DNA from 2 places in the Variovorax sp. GW531-E2 genome. Region 2 is predicted to be linked to the other one. Evidence: riboswitches for the same ligand, from Rfam matches in the RefSeq annotation. Region 2 holds a riboswitch; the other holds the start of a gene.
What was found. Region 2 has a riboswitch for S-adenosylhomocysteine ahead of metH (methionine synthase). Riboswitches for the same ligand answer to the same signal wherever they lie in the genome.
Positions count from the first base shown of each region.

Region 1: linked by a shared signal. The riboswitch ahead of ahcY (adenosylhomocysteinase) and the one ahead of metH (methionine synthase) in region 2 are both predicted to bind S-adenosylhomocysteine.

Region 1 covers NZ_JBWKXQ010000025.1:2,080-12,176, reverse strand. The annotation lists gene AC07XP_RS16115 (DNA methyltransferase) at 1-940, shown strand, start outside; gene AC07XP_RS16110 (ABC transporter permease) at 1,137-1,940, shown strand; gene AC07XP_RS16105 (peptide chain release factor 3) at 1,941-3,569, opposite strand; gene AC07XP_RS16100 (GNAT family N-acetyltransferase) at 3,636-4,229, opposite strand; gene AC07XP_RS16095 (alpha/beta fold hydrolase) at 4,255-5,328, opposite strand; gene AC07XP_RS16090 (hypothetical protein) at 5,325-5,765, opposite strand; gene AC07XP_RS16085 (alpha/beta fold hydrolase) at 5,809-6,738, opposite strand; gene phaP (TIGR01841 family phasin) at 6,761-7,258, opposite strand; S-adenosyl-L-homocysteine riboswitch at 7,510-7,578, shown strand; gene ahcY (adenosylhomocysteinase) at 7,644-9,083, shown strand; gene AC07XP_RS16070 (TlyA family RNA methyltransferase) at 9,089-9,919, shown strand; gene metF (methylenetetrahydrofolate reductase [NAD(P)H]) at 9,930-10,097, shown strand, end outside.
Region 2 covers NZ_JBWKXQ010000018.1:87,116-97,212, forward strand. The annotation lists gene AC07XP_RS13465 (TetR/AcrR family transcriptional regulator) at 1-327, shown strand, start outside; gene AC07XP_RS13470 (amidohydrolase family protein) at 282-1,481, shown strand; gene AC07XP_RS13475 (GtrA family protein) at 1,510-1,923, opposite strand; gene AC07XP_RS13480 (glycosyltransferase family 2 protein) at 1,934-2,923, opposite strand; gene AC07XP_RS13485 (ArnT family glycosyltransferase) at 2,920-4,677, opposite strand; gene metH (methionine synthase) at 4,778-7,540, opposite strand; S-adenosyl-L-homocysteine riboswitch at 7,563-7,638, opposite strand; gene AC07XP_RS13495 (esterase/lipase family protein) at 7,771-8,826, shown strand; gene AC07XP_RS13500 (lipase secretion chaperone) at 8,838-9,749, shown strand; gene AC07XP_RS13505 (PACE efflux transporter) at 9,771-10,097, opposite strand, start outside.

The DNA.
Region 1 (10,097 bases), on a different contig from region 2:
ATGGCTCGAGCAGATGCTGCCCTTCGTGCGCCGGTTCTCGCAACCGGGCGACACGGTGTTCGATCCGTTCGCCGGCTTCGGCACGACGCTGCTCGCGGCGCGCCTCGAGGACCGACGGGCCCTGGGCTGCGAAGTCGATGCGGGCCGCATCGACCTCATCCGCGAGCGGCTGGCACGCCACGGCCTCGCCCACGGCACGACGCTCCTGCGTGCCTCGTGCGATGCGCTCGAAGACGCCGCGCTCCCGCCCTTCGACCTGTGCCTGACGAACGTGCCCTACTTCGGTTGCCGCTGGACCGGTGCGCAGGCAACCTCCCAGCTCTACGACAGCCCCAGCTACGCGCAGCACCTCGACGGCCTGCGCAACGTCTTCCACCGCGTCCGCGCCGGATTGCGCGAGGGCGGCGCCTGCATCGCGATGGCGGAGAACCTGCGGATCGGCGATCGCGTGCTGCCGCTGGCCTTCGATCTCGCACGCATCCTGGGTTCGCTCTTCACGATGGAGGAGGAGCGCGTGCTGGTCTATCCGCACGACGCGGAAGACAACGACGCCGATGCCCGCACCGACCGGCGCCACGAACACGCGCTGGTCTTTCGCAAGCAGCGCGAGCGCATCGACCTGCCGGCCACCGCTGCGCTGCTCGATGCCATGCGCGCCGCAGGACACGACTTCACGCTGTTCGGCAGCTTCGCGCGCTGGCAGCAGGACCCACAGGGCCCGCCGCCCGCAGACGCAGACATCCGCGTCGACGCCGACCCGCAGCGCCTGGACACCCTGCTGCGATGGCTGCAAGGGCAGGGCTTCTCGGTGACGAGCTGGGGCGACCCGGTCACCGTGCCCCTTCACCTCGACAGCTACCGCGGCCGCTTCTATTTCCGCGCCGATCGCATCGATGCCCGCGGCGCATTGATCAGGCTCGACATCTGCTACGAGCAATGAGCGGCATGACGCAATCCGCACAGCGGTGGATCGACCCGCACCACGACCGCGCTCGGTGTGTGCAGGACACCGGGTGCTTCCCGCAGCGAAATCAAGGAGGAGGGCGAAGCCCGGGGGACATTCGCGGAGGGAAGTACCCGGTGGCCTGTGCACGCGCCCTGAACCACGGCGCAACAGAACGAGAGGGCCACTGAAGATGGGCGCACTTCCCCTGTTCTTCCGCCTCATGGCCGCCTCCATCAGCGGCCAGGCCAGGTACCCCGCGTCCGCACTGCTGCTGACCCTGGGCCAGTTCCTCGGCACAGGCATCGAAGTGGTCGCCGTCTGGGCCCTGTTCCATCGCTTCGGCGAAGTGCAGGGCTGGGGCATCGGCGAGGTCGCGCTGTTCTATGGCCTGGTGAACTGCATGTTCGCCCTCGCCGACGCATTGGGCCGCGGCTTCGACGTGCTGGGCACCGAGTTCCTCCGCACCGGCACCTTCGACCGGCTGCTGCTGCGCCCGCGCCCGCTTGCGTTGCAGCTCATGGGCCACGACGTGCGCATCAGCCGCCTCGGCCGCCTGCTGCAGGGCCTGCTCGTGCTGGCCTTCGCGACCGTGCAGGCCGACATCGCATGGACCCCCAGCGCCGTGGCAATCGCCATGTTCGCCCTGGCCGGTGGCATCGCACTGTTCCTCGGCATCCTCGTGCTGCAGGGCACGCTGTCGTTCTGGACCGTCGAAAGCCTGGAGATCGCCAACGTGCTCACCTACGGCGGCGTGCAGGCGGCGCAGTACCCGCTGGCGCTCTATGCGCAGTGGTTCCGCCGTGTGCTGACCTTCATCGTGCCGCTGGCCTGCGTGGCGTACTACCCGGTGCTGGCGATTCTGGGCAAGCCCGATCCGCTGGGCGCGCCGGCCTGGGTCGGGTGGGTGTCGCCGCTCGCGGGCTTCGTGTTCCTCGCGGCGGCGTTCGGTGCGTGGCGCGTCGGGCTGCGCCACTACACCTCGTCGGGCAGCTGATCAGCCCGCGCTCTGCAGCGCCAGCCCCGCGTGCTCGCGCAGCGGATGGAAGTGGATCTTCGGAAAACGCTCCTGCGCCAGCCGCACGTCGTACGGCGAGGTGCACAAAAAGGCCAGCGTGTCGGCCGCATCCTTGGCCATGCGCACCGGGTAGGCGTGGACGAACTCGCGCAGCTCGGCCGGGGTGTCGGCCGTGATCCAGCGCGCGCCCGTGTACTGGCAGCCTTCGAGGCGCACGTCGGCGTCGTACTCGGCCTTCAGGCGGTGCTGCACCACTTCGAACTGCAGCTGGCCGACCGCGCCCAGCAGCATCGGGCCGCCGACCTCGGGGCGGAAGACCTGGATCGCGCCTTCCTCGCCCAGCTGGGCCAGGCCCTGCTGCAGCTGCTTGGTGCGCAGTGGGTTCTTCAGGATGACGGTCATGAACAGCTCGGGCGCGAAGAAGGGCAGCCCGGTGAACTGCAGGTTCGCGCCGTCGGTGATGGTGTCGCCCAGCTGCACGCCGCCGTGCGTGGTGAAGCCCACGATGTCGCCGGCGTAGGCCTCTTCCACCGCCTCGCGACGCTGGCTCATGAAGGTCACGACGCTGGTGGGGCGCAGCTCTTTCGACGTGCGCTGCACCTTGAGCTTCATGCCCGGCGTGTACTTGCCCGAGGCCATGCGCACGAAGGCGATGCGGTCGCGGTGGTTGGCGTCCATGTTGGCCTGCACCTTGAACACCACGCCCGCGAAGTCCTTGTCCTCGGGCTGGATCTCTTTCACCACCGGCTGGCGGTTGACCAGCGTGGTACTGGTGCGCGACTGCGGCGAGGGCGCCAGGTCGACCAGCGCGTCGAGCACTTCCATCACGCCGAAGTTGTTCACGCCGGAGCCGAAGAACACCGGCGTCTGCTTGCCCGCCAGGAAGGCTTCGCGGTCCCAGGTGGGGGAGGCGCCGGTGGCCAGTTCCATGCTTTCCATGGCGTGCTCGAAGTCGGCACCGAAGCGCTTCGTCAGCGTGTCGCGCTCGCTCAGCGGGATGGTCTCGAAGTCGTGCGGCAGCCGCTCGCTGCCCGACTCGAACACCGTCATCGCCTGCGTGCGCAGGTTCATGATGCCGCGGAAGCTCTTGCCCTGGCCCACGGGCCAGGTCATGGGCACGCAGGGCATGCCGAGTTCGCGCTCCACCTCGTCCAGGATGTCCAGCGGCTCGCGCACTTCACGGTCCATCTTGTTGACGAAGGTGATGATGGGCGTGTCGCGCTGGCGGCAGACCTCGATCAGTCGGCGCGTCTGCGCTTCCACGCCGTTGGCGGCGTCGATCACCATCAGCGCCGAGTCGACGGCGGTGAGCACGCGGTAGGTGTCTTCCGAGAAGTCCTTGTGGCCGGGCGTGTCGAGCAGGTTGATCACGTGCTCGCGGTACACCATCTGCATCACCGACGAGGCCACCGAGATGCCGCGCTGCTTCTCGATTTCCATCCAGTCGGAGGTGGCGTGGCGCGAGGCCTTGCGCGCCTTCACCGAGCCGGCGATCTGGATCGCGCCCGAGAACAGCAGCAGTTTTTCGGTCAGCGTGGTCTTGCCGGCGTCAGGGTGGGAAATGATCGCGAAGGTGCGACGGCGGCGGGTTTCGGCGAGAAAAGACAAGGTGGGCAATCTGCAGGGGAATCCTCCGATTTTAGGAGGCCGCCCCGCCAACCCCGGGCTGTAGGCCTAAAACGCCTCCGTCACCCCGTACGCCCGCATCTGCGCCTCGACCTGCGCCGCGTCCTGGCTCAGCACCACGAGGTCGTGCGCCTTGCCCTCGCGGTCCTTCACGTGGCGCGTGAGCAGGGCCTCGGGCCGGAAGCCCAGGGCCTGGAAGACGGCGATGGCGCCGCGCTGGTCGACGGTCATCTGGGCGACGATCTTTTCCTGCCCGTGGGCGAAGGCCAGCGCGCAGCCCTCCTGCGCCAGCTGCTGGCCCAGGCCGCCGCCGCGCAGCGCGGGCGACACCAGCACGCGCAGCTCGGCCACGTGGCCCGACCACGAATGCGGGTCGCGGATGACGGCCGCGCAGCCCAGCACGGCGCCGTCGCGCACGGCGAGCACGCTGTCGATGTCGCCGCGCTCGATGGCGCGGACCCAGGCGGCCATCACCTTGGGCTCGGTGATGTCGCGCGGCAGAAAGAGCAGGTCGTGCGCCGGCAGCGCCTGCGCGAAGGCCAGCACGGCGGGGGCGTCGGCGCCCGTCATCAGGCGCAGGGCGATGTCGCCGTCCGCGTGGGAAACGGTGCGCGGGTAGGTGCGGGAAGAAGATGCGGTCATGAGCGTAGGAGGATGGTTGTCTTCGTCAGGTGGAGCGCACGCCCAGCCACTCGTCGAGCTTGGGCCACAGCCGCCGCACGGCGTTGGTGCCGGCCGCCAGGCTCACGTGGCCGCCCTTGAGCACCACCTCTTCCTTGTCGGTGGAGCCGATGCCGGCGATCAGCGGCTGCCCCGCCTCGTAGGGCACGATGTGGTCGTGCTGCGCCAGCGCGTGCAGCACCGGCACGGTGATGTTCTTCAGCAGCACGGGGCGCCCGCCGAGCACCAGCTCGCCCTTGTGCAGCTTGTTGTCCCACATGAGTTCCTTCACCGTCTGGCGGAAGTACTCGCCGGCCAGCGGCAGCATCTCGGCGCCCCAGCGGTCGAACATGCGGTACGACTTGACGAACTCGTCGTTGGCCATGTTGTCCCACAGCTGCACCAGCCCGGCGCCGCGCCCCGCGGGGCGCAGCATGTCGAAGGAGGCGAACAGCATCTCGGGCGGCACGTTGCCCACGGTGTCGATGAGGCGGTCGACGTCGAAGTAGCGCCGGTCGGACCACGCATGAAAGAGCTTCATGCGGCTGAAGTCGATCGGCGTGGTGAAGAGCGCCAGGTTCTTCATCGGCCCGCCGGGGTGCAGCGCGGCGTACAACGTGGAGAGCACGCCGCCCATGCAGTAGCCGGCGATGGTCACGTCGTCCTCGCCCGAGTCTTCCTGCACGCGGCGGATCGAATCGGGAATGAAGTCGAGCACGTAGTCCTCGATGCGCAGGCGCTTCTCGTCGGGGCGCGGCGCGTTCCAGTCCATCACGTAGACGTCGTAGCCCTTGAGCAGCAAATACTCGACCATGCTCTGGCCCGGCGCGAGGTCGAAGATGTAGGCGCGGTTGGTGGTGGCCATCACCATGAGCACCGGCACGCGGTAGATCTCGTCGACCATCGGGCGGTAGTGGTACAGGCTCAGCGTGCCGCGCCGGTGGATCTCGTCCTTGGGCGTGAGGCCGACGGCGGGCGCGGTCGAGGTCAGGAAATCCAGCCCCTTGATGTTGCGCTGGATCGTGCGCTCGATCTCGCCGCGGATGTCGGGCAGTTGGAAGGTGTCGGGCGGCGCGCTCATGGGCGGCGCTTTCCAGCGGTGCGTTTCCTGGGGGCGGCGGCCTTGGCTGCCGGTGCAGGCACTGCCGCCGCCGGCGGTTGCTTGGTGCGACGCGGCCGGGGCGGTGCAGTGGCCGTATCGGCGGTCCGCGCGGCCGGCCCGGCCCCGCCTTCCAGCGCGCGGCGGATGCCCGCCAGGTGGTCGTCGATGCGGTGCAGCTGCTCGCCCAGCGCCTGCAGGTCGGCGCGCGTGGGCAGGTTCAGCAGCGTGAGGTAGCGCGCCATCAGGTCGCCCAGCGCCTTCTGCGCGGTGAGCGAGGCGTTCATGCCGCCGTGCATGCCCTGGCGGAACGGGTCCGAGGCCATGGCTTCGTTGGCGAATTCGTTGGTGCTTTTTTCCCATTGGGCCGTGAGCTCGCGCCACAGGGCCATGGGATCGAGGGACGGAAACTGGCTCATGAAAACACCTCCGTCTGGGTTCGTTGTCGTGTCTCTTTTTTCTTCAGTGATCGTCGCGTCGCGCCGCCCGTGCGGTGTGCGCGGCGATGGCCTCGATGATCTGCGGCCACATCGCGATCGGCAGCGCATGGCCCATGCGCGGGATGCGCAGCAGCGTCGCGCCGGCAATGGCCTCGGCCACGTCGATGCCGCAGGCCACGGGCACCAGCGGATCGACGTCGCCGTGGATCACCAGCGTGGGCACCTGCACCGCGCGCAGCGCCGGCTTGCGGTTGCCCGATGCGAACACGGCCGCCAACTGCCGCGCCACGCCGCCCGGGTTGAGGCCGCGCAGGAAGGCCAGTTGCGCGCGTTCAGCGTCGCGCGCCTCGTCGAGCGGAAAGGCGTCGGGGCCGCGCAGCACGCGCCACAGCTTGGCGTGGTGCGGCAGGTAGGCCTCGAAGCTCGTCGGCGCGGGTGCGAACAGCACCGCCAGCGCCTCGGGCGTGGGCGGCGGCAGGGCCGGGTCGCCGGTGCTCGACATGATGCTGGTGAGCGAACGCATCCGCCCCGGGTGATGGATGGCCATCTCCTGCCCGATGGCGCCGCCCATCGACGCGCCTACGACGTGGGCGCGCGCGATGCCCAGCGCGTCGAGCAGGCCGGCGCAGTCGTCGGCCATGTCGCGCAGCGTGTAGGGCACCTGCAGCGGGCGCCCGGCCATGGCCTGCAGCATCAGCGCCTGGATGTCGGGCACGCCGGCGTGCGGCAGGTGGGTGGAGTGGCCGATGTCGCGGTTGTCGAAGCGGATCACGTGGTGGCCGCCGGCCTGCGCCAGGGCGGCGCAGAACGCGTCGTCCCACGCGACCATCTGGGCGCCGAGGCCCATGACCAGCAACAGCGGCGGCGCCTCGGGGTCGCCGAAGCTGTCCCAGGCCAGTTCGATGCCGTTGGCGCGGGTGCGCCGTTCGGTGCGGGGCGCGACGGCGGTCATGCGGGCCTTTCTTTGCTTCTTGTTACTTGCGCTGCAGCAGCTTCGTGACCTCGTCCACGTTGGCCTGGATGCGCTGGCGCACCACGTCGAAGGCGTCGGCCTGCGACTTGGCGGCCAGGGTGGCCAGCTCCTTGATGTCGTCGACGGCGCGCTGGAACGACTGGCGGCCCAGCTCGTCGAGCTTGGCCAGGTTTTCCTTCGGGTCCTTGCCCGGCATCGCCTTGGCGGCGGTCTGCCATTCGGCGATGGCCGTCTTGATCATCTCGGTCTGTCGCTGCACCACGGTCTGCAGGCCCTGGTAGGACTTCTCGTTGGCCTGCATCAGCGCCTGCAGGTCCTTGCGGCCGCTGTCGAGCAGCTTGCCGGCGCCGCCGGTCAGGTTCAGGTTCTGCAGGCGCTCGGCCATGCCCTTGAGGTTCTTCATCGGATCGAGCATGTCCGCGGCGGACGGCGCCGCCTGCTTCGCGCCGGCGCTGCTGGCGGTGGTTTTTTTCGCGGCGGCTTTCTTGGCAGTGGCCATGGTGCGGAATCTCCTGTGTCGGGTGATGAAAACAATCGAACGGGTGGATGCAGGCAGCGGCCGGGCGGCCGGGGCCCGCCGCCACGATACGCCGGGCCGGCGCGGCTCAGGGCGCTCCAAGCGCGGATTTGCCTGCGGAGTTTCCCGGGGTGGCCCGCGCCGCCCGGCCCAGCCTCGCGGGCGTCCGCGCTTTCCGTGATGTGGGATGCCCCGGTCGATTGGCGGGCCGGGCGGCCGCGACTACAATCCGGCGCTCCGAGGAGCGTTGCAGCGCCGTCAGGCGTGAGGCTCGGACCACATCGCAACCACGCTCACCCGCTGTTCTCGCGGTGAGTCTTTCTTCCCCGTACGCAGTGGCATCTTTCAAACCAGTTTTGGAGTTCACATGAGCGCTGTACTCAAGCCCACCCCCGTCTCGACCGCCGACCAGGCGATTGCCGACCTGTCCCTTGCCGCCTGGGGCCGCAAGGAAATCAAGATCGCCGAAACCGAGATGCCCGGCCTGATGGCCATCCGTGAAGAGTTCTCGAAGGGCCAGGCCCTGAAGGGCGCGCGCATCACGGGCTCGCTGCACATGACCATCCAGACGGCCGTGCTGATCGAAACGCTGCAAGCCCTGGGCGCCGAAGTGCGCTGGGCCTCGTGCAACATCTTCTCGACGCAGGACCACGCAGCCGCCGCCATCGCCGCCGCCGGCACGCCGGTGTTCGCCATCAAGGGCGAGTCGCTGAAGGACTACTGGGACTACACCCACGCCATCTTCGACTTCGGTCCCAAGGGCTCGAAGGGCGAAGGCCCGAACATGATCCTGGACGACGGCGGCGACGCCACGCTGCTCATGCACCTGGGCCAGCGCGCTGAAAAAGACCTGGGCGTGCTCGCCAACCCGACCAGCGAAGAAGAACGCATTCTGTACGCCGCCATCAAGGCCAAGCTGGCCGTGGACGACACCTGGTACACCCGCAAGTCGGCCGAGATCATCGGCGTGACCGAAGAGACCACCACCGGCGTGCACCGCCTGAACGAGATGAGCGCCAAGGGCACGCTGCTGTTCCGCGCCATCAACGTGAACGACTCGGTCACCAAGAGCAAGTTCGACAACCTGTACGGCTGCCGCGAATCGCTGGTGGACGGCATCAAGCGCGCGACCGACGTGATGATCGCCGGCAAGGTGGCCTGCGTGGCCGGCTACGGCGACGTGGGCAAGGGCTCGGCCCAGGCGCTGCGCGCGCTGTCGGCGCAGGTGTGGGTCACCGAAATCGACCCGATCAACGCCCTGCAGGCCGCCATGGAGGGCTACAAGGTCGTGACCATGGAGTACGCCGCCGACAAGGCCGACATCTTCGTGACCACCACCGGCAACAAGGACGTCATCACGCACGACACCATGGTCAAGATGAAGGACCAGGCCATCGTCTGCAACATCGGCCACTTCGACAACGAGATCGACGTCGCGTCGATCGAGAAGTACGAGTGGGAAGAGATCAAGCCGCAGGTCGACCACATCACCTTCCCGGACGGCAAGAAGATCATCCTGCTGGCCAAGGGCCGCCTCGTGAACCTGGGCTGCGGCACGGGCCACCCGAGCTTCGTGATGTCGTCGTCGTTCGCCAACCAGACCATCGCCCAGATCGAACTGTTCACCAAGCCCGACGCCTACCAGGCCGGCAAGGTCTACGTGCTGCCCAAGCACCTGGACGAGAAGGTCGCGCGCCTGCACCTGAAGAAGGTCGGCGCCATGCTCACGGAGCTGACCGACTCGCAAGCCGCCTACATCGGCGTGGACAAGAACGGCCCTTACAAGCCGGACACCTACCGCTATTGATCCGCGTGCGCGCCGATCAACTGTTGGTGGAGCGCGGCCTGGCCGCGTCGCGTTCGCAAGCGGTCCGGCTCATCGCCGGCGGCATGCGCTGGCGTGACGCGGGCACGGGCGACGCGTGGCGCAACGTCGCCAAGAACAAGGACGAAGTGCCCGAGTCGGCCGAGCTCGAGCTCGCCGACGCCGCCGAGGCGCGCTACGTGTCGCGCGGCGGCCTCAAGCTCGAAGGCGCGCTGAAGACCAGCGGCGTGGACCCGACCGGCAAGCTCTGCCTGGACGTCGGCCAGTCGACCGGAGGCTTCACCGACTGCCTGTTGCAGCACGGCGCCGCCAAGGTGGTGGGCGTCGACGTCGGCCACGGGCAGCTGCATGCGCGCATGCGCGAGGACGAACGTGTGGTCGCCATCGAAGGCGTCAATGCGCGGGCGCTGTCGCCGGCCGATCTGCAGGTGGACGATGAAGAAGGCGCAGAAGCTGGCGAGGCGCTCGAAGTTGTCGAAGCCCCGGCCGAACCGCGCTTCGACCTCATCGTCGGCGACCTGTCCTTCATCTCGCTCACGCTGGTGCTGCCGGCCGTGGTGCAGTTCCTGGCCGACGACGGCCAGTTGCTGATGCTGGTCAAGCCGCAGTTCGAGCTGCAGCCCGGCCAGGTCGGCAAGGGCGGCATCGTGCGCGACGAGGCGATGTACGCTGTGGTCGAGAAGCGCCTGCACGACGCCTGCGCGGCGCTCGAGCTGAAGGTGCTGCGCTGGTTCGACAGCCCGATCGCCGGGGGCGACGGCAACCGCGAGTTTTTCATTCACGCCGTTCGTGCTGCCAAGGCCGGCGACGGTTCCTAAGGAGACGCAGGTGCGCCTTCCGCTGAGTTTCGAATTCTTCCCGACCAAGACGCCCGAAGGCGCGGTCAAGCTGCGCGCCGTGCGCCAGCAGCTGTATGCGCGCAAGCCGCAGTTCTGCTCCGTCACTTACGGCGCGGGCGGCTCCACGCACCAGGGCACCTTCGGTGCGGTGCAGGAG
Region 2 (10,097 bases):
GTGGCCATCATTTCGGAAATCCTTGCCAGCGGCGCGGCCCAGGGCCTGTTCCGCACCGACCTCGTGGCGCGCGACATCTACCTGCTGATCGCGTCCACCGGCTATTTCTACACCTCGAACCGGCACACGCTCACGGCCTTCCTCGGCGAGCCGCTGGAGTCGCCGGAAGCCGTCGCGCACTGGGAAGATTTCGTCATCGAGACCCTGCTGCGCACCGTGCGCGCGGACGACATCCAGGAACAAGACAACAACTCCCCACCCCACGACGAGGACACCACGAAATGGCAGAAATCGCAGCCGGCGCAAAGTCGGGCAAGGTCGTCATAAAGAACATCGGGCTGCTGCTCTCGGGCGACATCGACAAGCCCATCCTCGACGCCGACACCCTGGTGGTGAACGACGGCCTGATCGTGGCGGTCGGCAAGGAGAAAGACTGCGACCTCGAAGGCGCCGTCACCGTCATCGACGCGAAGAAGACCTGCGTCGCACCCGGCCTGATCGACAGCCACGTGCACCCGGTGTTCGGCGACTGGACGCCGCGCCAGGGCCAGATCGGCTGGATCGACTCCACCATGCACGGCGGCGTGACCACCATGATCTCGGCCGGCGAGGTGCACCTGCCCGGCCGCCCGAAGGACATCGTCGGCCTGAAGGCGCTGGCCATCACCGCGCAGCGCGCCTTCGACAACTTCCGCCCCGGCGGCGTGAAGGTGCTGGCCGGCGCACCGGTCATCGAAAAGGGCATGGTCGAGAGCGACTTCAAGGAACTCGCCGAGGCCGGCGTGAGCCTCTTGGGCGAAGTGGGCCTGGGCTCGGTGAAGGCCGGCTACGAGGCCAAGGAAATGGTGGCCTGGGCGCGCAAGTACGGCATCCAGAGCACGATCCACACGGGCGGCCCGTCGATCCCCGGCTCGGGCCTGATCGACAAGGACGTGGTGCTGGAGGCCGACGCCGACGTCATCGGCCACATCAACGGCGGCCACACGTCGCTGCCCGAGGCGCATGTGTGCGAGCTGTGCGAGAAGAGCACGCGCGCCATCGAGATCGTGCACAACGGCAACGAGAAGGTCGCCATCGCGGCGGCCAAGGCCGCGCTCGAACTGAAGTGCCCGCACCGCGTGATCCTGGGCACCGACGGGCCCGCGGGCTCGGGCGTGCAGCCGCTGGGCATCCTGCGCATGGTGGCGATGCTGTCGTCGATCGCGAACATCCCGGCCGAGCTGGTGTTCTGCTTCGCCACCGGCAACACGGCGAAGATCCGCAAGCTCAACTGCGGCCTGATCGAAGTTGGCCGCGCGGCCGACTTCGTGTTCATGGACCGCGCCCAGCATTCGCCCGCGCCGGGCCTGCTCGAAAGCGTGCAGCTGGGCGACATCCCGGGCGTGGGCATGGTGATGATCGACGGCCTCGTGCGCTGCGGTCGCAGCCGCAACACGCCGCCGGCCACCGAGATCCCGGTGGTGGTGTCGGGCGGGCACTGAACCTGAGTGCACGCGCCCGGCGGCGGCCTCAGCCGCCGCTGCGATGCGAGCGAAAGACCAGGTAGCGCGCCGAGAGAAAGTTGGCGCCCAGGCCCGCGATGCTGCCCAGCGCCACGCCGAGCGCGGCGGCCCAGCGACCCTCCACCCAGTGCAGCGTGAGCACGTAGGTGCCGTAGTTCAGCACGGCGCCGGCCAGCATGGTCGTGAGGTAGCCCAGGTATTCGCGCCAGACCGAACGCCCCGTGGCGGCGCCGGCCGCGCTCGCCGCGAAGGTGTAGCGGCGGTTGTAGAGCCAGGTGGTGGTGGCGGCGGCCAGGAACGACACGACGCGCGCGCCGTACCACCCCAAGAGAGGCGCCAGCAGGTAGAGCACCGTCACGTCCACCACGAAGCCGATCACGCCGGCCACGGCGAACGAGAGGAACTCGCGCCCGATCTTCATCGCGCCGCCGTCAGTGCGCGCGCAGGCTCTTGCGCAAGCTCTCGCGCACGCAGGGCTGCGCCAGGTAGCGCAGCCGCTTGGCCTCCTGCCGGCCGAGCGTGACGGTGTGCATCACCACGCCGCAGACGAAGGACAGCAGCGCCGCCAGCATCGCGCCGGTGGCGAGCACCGCCGTGGGCAGCCGCGGCACCAGGCCGGTGTGGGCGTAGGTCATGAACAGCGGCAGGGCCAGCGCGAGCGCAGCGATCGCGAGCACGGCCGCGACGATCGAGAAGAACTGCAGCGGCCGCTCGCTGACGAACAGCTTGCCGATGGTCTTCAGGATGCGCCAGCCGTCGCGGTAGGTCGAGAGCTTGCTGTGCGAGCCTTCGGGGCGCGTGCTGTAGGCGGTGGCTTCCTCGGCGTAGGGCATGCGCAGCTCGAGCGCGTGCACGGTCAGCTCGGTCTCGATCTCGAAGCCCTGCGACAGCGCCGGGAACGACTTGGCATAGCGGCGCGAGAACACGCGGTAGCCCGAGAGCATGTCGGTGAGGCCGCCGCCGAAGAGCTGCGCCACGGTGCCCGTGAGCAGCCAGTTGCCGAAGCGGTGGCCGGCGCGGTAGGTGAGCGCGTCCTGGCCGTCGTCCACGCGGCTGCCGACCACCATGTCGAGGTTGCCCTCGACCAGCCGCGCGATGAGGCGCGGCGCGGCGGTGGTGTCGTAGGTGGCGTCGCCGTCGACCATCACGTAGATGTCGGCCTCGACGTCGGCGAACATGCGCCGCACCACGTTGCCCTTGCCGCGCGCGGCCACGTGCGTGACGATCGCGCCGGCCGCGCGGGCCACGGCGGCGGTGTCGTCGGTGGAGTTGTTGTCGAAGACGTGGATCTCGGCGCCCGGCAAGGCCGCGCGGAAGCCCTCGATCACCTGGGTGATGGCCAGGGCCTCGTTGAAGCAGGGAATGACGGCGGCAATGCGCGGCATGGCGGACACGGGGGCGGGTCGGTGGTCGGTCGTCATGGGGCGGTCGTCGGAAGGAGTCGGTAGGCGCGGCTGCCGTCTTGGTCGTGCAGCAGGCCATAGTACTGGTCGAAGCCGGGCCGCACGCTGAGCACTTTCACCATCTCGGGCGACATGACGACGGTGGTGAAGCCCTCGGCCGCCAGCTTGCGCGCCGTGTCGCCGGGCGACATCAGCAGGTAGTCGCGGTAGCGCCAGCGCCCCAGCGTGTCGCCCCAGATCGGGTTGGGGCCGTAGTAGATCGCCTCGTTCAGCGCGATCTGGTAGACGCGGCCGGTCACGTTGCGGCGCACATAGTCCATCACGCCGTAGCCCGGCACGTGCTTGCGCAGGAAGGCCTCGCGCGCCTCGGGCGTGAGCGAGATCATCGACACCTTGGTGGCCGTCTGGCCCACCGACACGGCGGCCAGCACGGCCAGCAGCAGCACCACGACCCAGTCGCCGACGCCGGCGCCACTGCGCGGGCCGTCGGCAGCGACCGCAGCGGGCGCTGCGCGCAGGCGGCGCACGCCCGCCGCGATCCAGCCGAACAGCACCTGCCAGCCCACGGCGGCCGTCATGGCGAGCAGTGGGAACGAGGCCATGAGGTAGCGCGGGTAGCGCGAGGTCACGACCCACACGGCCACCGAGTACAGGCAGAACCAGCCCGCCGCGCGCACGGCGGCGGAGCGCTTCCACCACACGCTGAAGGGCGCGAGGAACACCGACCAGATCAGCGCGTTGGGCATCTCGGCGTGGTCGCGCACGTCGGCCACCTGCTGCACGTAGTCGGCCGGCACCCATTCGGTGAAGCCGAACACGCGCGCGCCGATCGGGTTGAAGGGGTCGCCCGTCATGATCGCGTTGCGTGCGTACCAGTAGATGCACGGAATCAGGAAGCACAGCAGCGCCGGCGCCCAGGCTCGCAGCAGGCGGCGCTCGTGGCGCACCACGAACACCGCCACCAGCGGCAGGAAGATCAGCGCCTGGTACTTGGAGCCCGCCGCCACGCCGAGGCAGAACGCCGCCAGGCAGAGCCAGCGCGTGCCGTCGCGCAGCGGTTCGGACTCGCGCCACCACCACAGCGCCACGAAGGCCGACAGCACGAACAGCGCCACGCCCATGTCGATCAGCGCGTTGGCGTAGTCGCCCATGCCCAGCCAGATGGCCGCGCCGATGCAGGCGGTGAGCCGGTTGGCATGCAGGATGCCCAGGCGGAAGATCATCAGCACCGACAGCGCGCCCGCCAGGGCGTTGAGGAAGTGCGGCAACACGTCGTCGCCCACCTGCAGCGCGGCGGCGTACAGCAGGTTGTAGTTGTACGGGAACCAGGGGTAGCGCAGCCAGTCGTGGATGCCCAGCGTGCCCTGCTGCGCCACGAGGCGCGCATACGGCAGGTGGTACATCAGCTCGTCGAAGGCGGCCGGCGGCGCGAGCGGCGCCACCAGCGCGGGCAGCGCGACCAGCGCCAGCGCGATGGCGGCGATGCGTTCGAAGCGGGTCCACGGCGGCGTGGCGGGCGCGGCCGCGCGCAGCGCACGCACCTCGGCGCGCCAGCCGCGCCACTGCCATGCGGCAGCCACGACGCCCGCGCCGATCAGCCCCAGCGTGGCCTCGCGGCGAAAGAGCCCGAAGATCGCCAGCGCCTGGAAGGCACAGATGTAAAGGCCGACACCGAGCGCGGCCGACATGGCCGCCTCGAGCCAGGCGTCGCGGCGCGAGGGCGGGCGCAGGCGCGCGAGCACCACGCGGCCGGCACCCCAGCAGGCAATCACGAAGATCGCGAACTGGGCGTAGTGCGCGGCGGCAAAGATCAGCTTCTGAATATCAACTCCCGTGGCCGGTCACTCCGGTCGCGCCGACCGGCCGGCAGGTTCAAAGGTTCGGCGCCAGCAGGCGCTCGAGCTCCGATTCGCTCGTGTGGCGCCGCGCGGCCTGGTCCTGCAACTGGTCGTGCCCGATCTTGCCGACGTTGAAGTACGTCGCATCGGGGTGCCCGAGGTAGAAGCCGCTCACGCTGGCGGCGGGCATCATAGCGAGGCTCTCCGTCAGGGTCATGCCAATGTCCGCGCAGTTCAGAAGGTCGAACATCGGGCCCTTCACGCTGTGGTCGGGGCAGGCCGGGTAGCCGGGCGCGGGGCGGATGCCGCGGTACTTCTCGGCAATCATGTCGTCGTTGCTCAGGCCTTCGTGGGGCGCGTAGCCCCACAGGTCGGTGCGCACGCGGTGGTGCATGGCTTCGGCAAAAGCCTCGGCCAGCCGGTCGGCCAGGGCCTTGAGCATGATGGCCGAGTAGTCGTCGAGGTCGTCGATGAAGAACTTCTCTTTCTTCTCGACGCCCAGGCCGGCCGTGACGGCGAACACGCCCACGTAGTCCTTCACGCCGCTGTCCTTGGGCGCGACGAAGTCGGCCAGGCAGCGGCTGGGGCGCATCACGCCGTCGATCATCTGCTTCTCGGTCTGCTGGCGCATGCCGTACCAGGTGAGCGCGACTTCGCTGCGCGTCTCGTCGGTGTACAGCTCGATGTCGTCGTCGTTCACCGTGTTGGCGGGCCAGAAGCCGACCACGCCGCTGGCGCTGAGCCAGCGCCCTTCGATGAGGCGCTTGAGCATACGCTGGCCGTCGGCGTACACGCGCACGGCCTCGGTGCCGACGATCTCGTCCTTCAGGATGGCAGGGAACGGGCCGGCCAGGTCCCAGGTCTGGAAGAACGGGCCCCAGTCGATGTACTTGGCCAGCTCGGTGAGGTCGAAGTTCTTGAACACGCGCCGGCCGATGAACTTGGGCACGGTGGGCACGAAGTTCGCGAAGTCGACGGGCGTCTTGTTGGCGCGCGCCTTGGCCAGCGGCCACATCGGCACCTGCTTCTTGTTGGCGTGCTGCGTGCGCACCTTCTCGTAGTCGGCGTTGATCTCGTCGATGTACGCGGTGGCCTGGTCCGAGAGCAGGCTCTGCGCCACGCTCACGCTGCGCGAGGCGTCGGGCACGTAGACCACGGGGCCTTCGTAGTGCGGCGCGATCTTCACGGCCGTGTGCACGCGGCTGGTGGTGGCGCCGCCGATGAGCAGCGGGATCTTCTTGATGCGGAAGTGGTCGTCCTTCTGCATCTCGCCGGCCACGTACTGCATCTCTTCGAGGCTGGGCGTGATGAGGCCCGACAGGCCGACGATGTCCGCGCCCTCGACCTTCGCCTTCGCCAGGATCTCGTGGCACGGGACCATCACGCCCATGTTCACCACTTCGAAGTTGTTGCACTGGAGCACGACGGTGACGATGTTCTTGCCGATGTCGTGCACGTCGCCCTTCACGGTGGCGATGATGATCTTGCCCTTGGTGCGCACGTCGCGGCCCGCGGCCTCGTCCTGGCGCTTTTCTTCCTCGATGTACGGGATGAGGTGGGCCACGGCCGACTTCATCACGCGCGCCGACTTCACCACCTGCGGCAGGAACATCTTGCCCTGGCCGAAGAGGTCGCCCACGATGTTCATGCCGTCCATGAGCGGGCCTTCGATCACGTGCAGCGGACGCCCGCCCTTGGCGAGGATCTGCTGGTAGGCCTCTTCGGTGTCTTCGACGATGAAGTCGGTGATGCCGTGCACCATCGCGTGCGACAGGCGCTGGTTGACGTGCACCGGGTGCTCGGGCGTGCCGCGCCATTCGAGCTTCTTGCTGTCGTCCTTGGCGCCGCTCTTGGCGGTCTCGGCGACTTCGACGAGGCGCTCGCCGGCGTCGGGGCGGCGGTTGAGCACCACGTCTTCCACGCGCTCGCGCAGCGTGGGTTCCAGGTCGTCGTACACGCCGACCATGCCGGCGTTGACGATGCCCATGTCCATGCCCGCCTGGATCGCGTGGTACAGGAACACGGTGTGGATGGCCTCGCGCACCGGGTCGTTGCCGCGGAAGCTGAAGCTCACGTTGCTCACGCCGCCCGACACCTTGGCGCCGGGCAGGTTCTCCTTGATCCAGCGCACGGCGTTGATGAAGTCGACCGCGTAGTTGTCGTGCTCCTCGATGCCGGTGGCAATGGCGAAGATGTTCGGGTCGAAGATGATGTCTTCGGGCGGAAAGCCCACCTCGTCGACCAGCACGCGGTAGGCGCGCTCGCAGATCTCGATCTTGCGTGCGTAGGTGTCGGCCTGGCCCTTCTCGTCGAAGGCCATGACCACGGCGGCGGCGCCGTAGCGCTTGACCAGCTTGGCCTCGTGCTTGAACTTGTCGACGCCCTCCTTCATGGAGATGGAGTTGACGATGCCCTTGCCCTGGATGCAGCGCAGGCCGGCCTCGATGACCTCCCACTTGGAGCTGTCGACCATCACCGGCACGCGCGCAATGTCGGGCTCGCTGGCGATGAGGTTCAGGAAACGCACCATGGCGGCCTTGCTGTCGAGCATGGCCTCGTCCATGTTGATGTCGATCACCTGCGCGCCGTTCTCCACCTGCTGGCGCGCGACCGCCAGGGCGTCCTCGAACTGGCCGTTGAGGATCATGCGCGCGAAGGCCTTGGAGCCGGTGACGTTGGTGCGCTCGCCGATGTTGACGAACAGCGAGCCTTCGCCGATGGCGACCGGCTCGAGGCCGGACAGCTTCATGGGAGGGGGAGCGACGGGAGCGGAAACGGATGCGGGAATCTGGGACATGGCCTCACCTGCGGAAGAGTCGGACAGGCGAGCGTCGTTGTCGCCCCAAGCCTGACGATTCGCCTCTGTGGCGAACCGCTGCAACGCTCCTTGGGAAGTCGCGCATTTTAGGTCGATTCGATTGCGCCCTGGGAAAACCCCAGTTTTCATTCCTGCACGTGTCAACAGAATGCGCCCACCGTTTCTGAACGAACGTTCGTGTTTTTAACCAAACGTAAGGGAGTTCGCCGATGGCCAGGAAGTGGAATGTCCGGTTGCAGCATGCAGCCACCCCGATGCGCGCCGTGGCCTTGAGCTGCGGCCTCCTGGCCGCCGCGGCCCTCGCGGTTCACGCGCCACCAGCGCGTGCCGCGGCCGGCGACAGCGCCACCCGCGTCGAGGCCCGCGTCACCTCCGACACGGCGAAGACGAAGTACCCGATCGTGCTGGTCCACGGCCTGCTGGGCTTCGACAACCTGCTGGGCGTCGACTACTTCTACGACATCCCCGGCAGGCTGGCCGCAGCGGGCGCCAAGGTGTACGTGGCGCAGGTGTCGGGCACCAACACCTCCGAGATCCGCGGCGAGCAGCTGCTGCAGGAGCTCAAGACCATCCGCGCGCTGGAGCAGAACCCCACGCTCAAATTCAACCTCATCGGCCATTCGCAGGGCTCGCCCACGGTGCGCTACGTGGCGGCCGTGGCGCCCGACATGGTGGCCTCGGTCACCTCGGTGGGCGGTGCCAACGGCGGCTCGAAGGTGGCCGACCTGCTGGCCAAGCTGCCCGAAGGCGGCATCGGCCAGACCCTGGTGGTGAAGGCCGTCGGCCTGCTGACGGGGCTGATCGGTTTTCTCTCGGGCAAGGACCCGAGCCAGCTGCCCGAGGTGCCGCTGAACGCGCTGGCCTCGCTGACCACGGCGGGCGGCGCGGCCTTCGACGCCAAGTTCCCGCAGGGGCGCCCCGCGCCGGGCTCGTCGTGCGACGTGAAGAGCGGTGCGGCCGTGGCCAACGGCGTGCGCTACTACTCGTGGTCGGGCGTGTCGACCAGCTTCAACCTGTTCGACCCGAGCGACACGGCGCTGTCGACCCTGGGCAGCCTGTTCTTCTTCGGCGAGGCCAACGACGGCCTGCTCGCGGTCTGCACCACGCGCCTGGGCACCCACCTGGGCGACTACCGCCAGAACCACCTGGACGAGGTGAACCAGGCCTTCGGCAACACCTACGGCAGCCAGTTCCCGTACTACGAGAAGAAGCCGCCGGAGCTGTTCAGGGAACAGGCCGCGCGACTCAAGAGCGCGGGGCTCTGAGGACGCTGCGCATGCGCGGTGTGGCCTTGACCATCGGCGTGGTCGCGCTGGTGGCCGCGGGGACCGGCTGGCTGGCGCTCGGCCCCGGGGCGGTCGATGCGCCGCAGGCCGGCGCGCCCCGCGCCACGGCGGCGGTCGCGGTGCCCGGCGTGCCCCCGGCTGTGCCGCAAGCTGCCGCGGCCCCCGACGCCCTCCTCACCAGCGACCTCATCACCCTCTTCGACCAGGTGCTCGCCGAAGCGCAGGCCGACAGCAAGGCCACGCTGATGGCCCGCGCGCCCGCCCTGCTCGCCCAGCGCCTGCGCGAAGACTGGCGCGTGCGCGCGCTGGGCCTGCTGGAGCGCTACGTCGACATGCAGGAGGCCCTGCGCACCCTGCAGCCGCCCGCGCCCGGCGACCCGGCCTTCCTGCGGCGCAGCCTGGAGGCGCGCGAAGCGGTGCGCCGGCAGTTCTTCGCGCCCGAGGAAATCGAAGGCCTGTTCGGCGACCAGATCCGGCAGGACCGGTTCATGGCCGAGAAGATGGAGTTGCTGTCCAACCCCGACCTCACGCCCGAGCAGCGCGCCGCGGCGCTGGCGCAAAGCGAGCAGGCCTGGCTGTCGCCGGCGCAGCGCGAGGTGCGCAAGGAGGCGGTGGCCCATCTGGACGTGATGCGCCAGACCGAGGCGCTGCAGGCGCGCGGCGCCAGCCCCCAGGAGCGCTTTGCCGCGCGCAGCGAGGCCTACGGCTACGAGGTGGCGCGCGGCCTGGCCACGCTCGACCAGGAAACCCAGGAATGGAATGCCCGGCTCGACCGCTACGCCAGCGCGCCCGAGGCCGAGCGGGCCCAGCTGCGCGAGACGCTCTTCAACGAGAACGAGCGCCTGCGCCTGAGCGGTGCCCTGGCGATGCGCTCGGCTGCCGCGTCCAAGCCGGCGCGATAAATCCGCCAAGTAAGCGCAGGCTTACGCAGGCTGCGCTTCGCCCATGGCCGAGGCCGGCAGGCCGAACACGCGGTCGAAGGCCCAGTTGAAGACGAAGGTGTAGACCAGGAAGAACACCACCAGACCCAGGTCCATCACCAGCGCCTGCCAGAGCGACACGCCCAGTCCCCAGGCCAGCATCGGCACCAGGAAGGCGATCAGGCCGCCCTCGAAGCCGATGGCGTGGGCGATGCGGCGCTTTAGGCTGCGCCCGCGCACCGCCTGGCGCGACTCCCAGCGCTCGAACAGGGCGTTGAAGGTCAGGTTCCAGATCACCGCGATCACCGAGGCGCCCACGGCCAGCAGGCC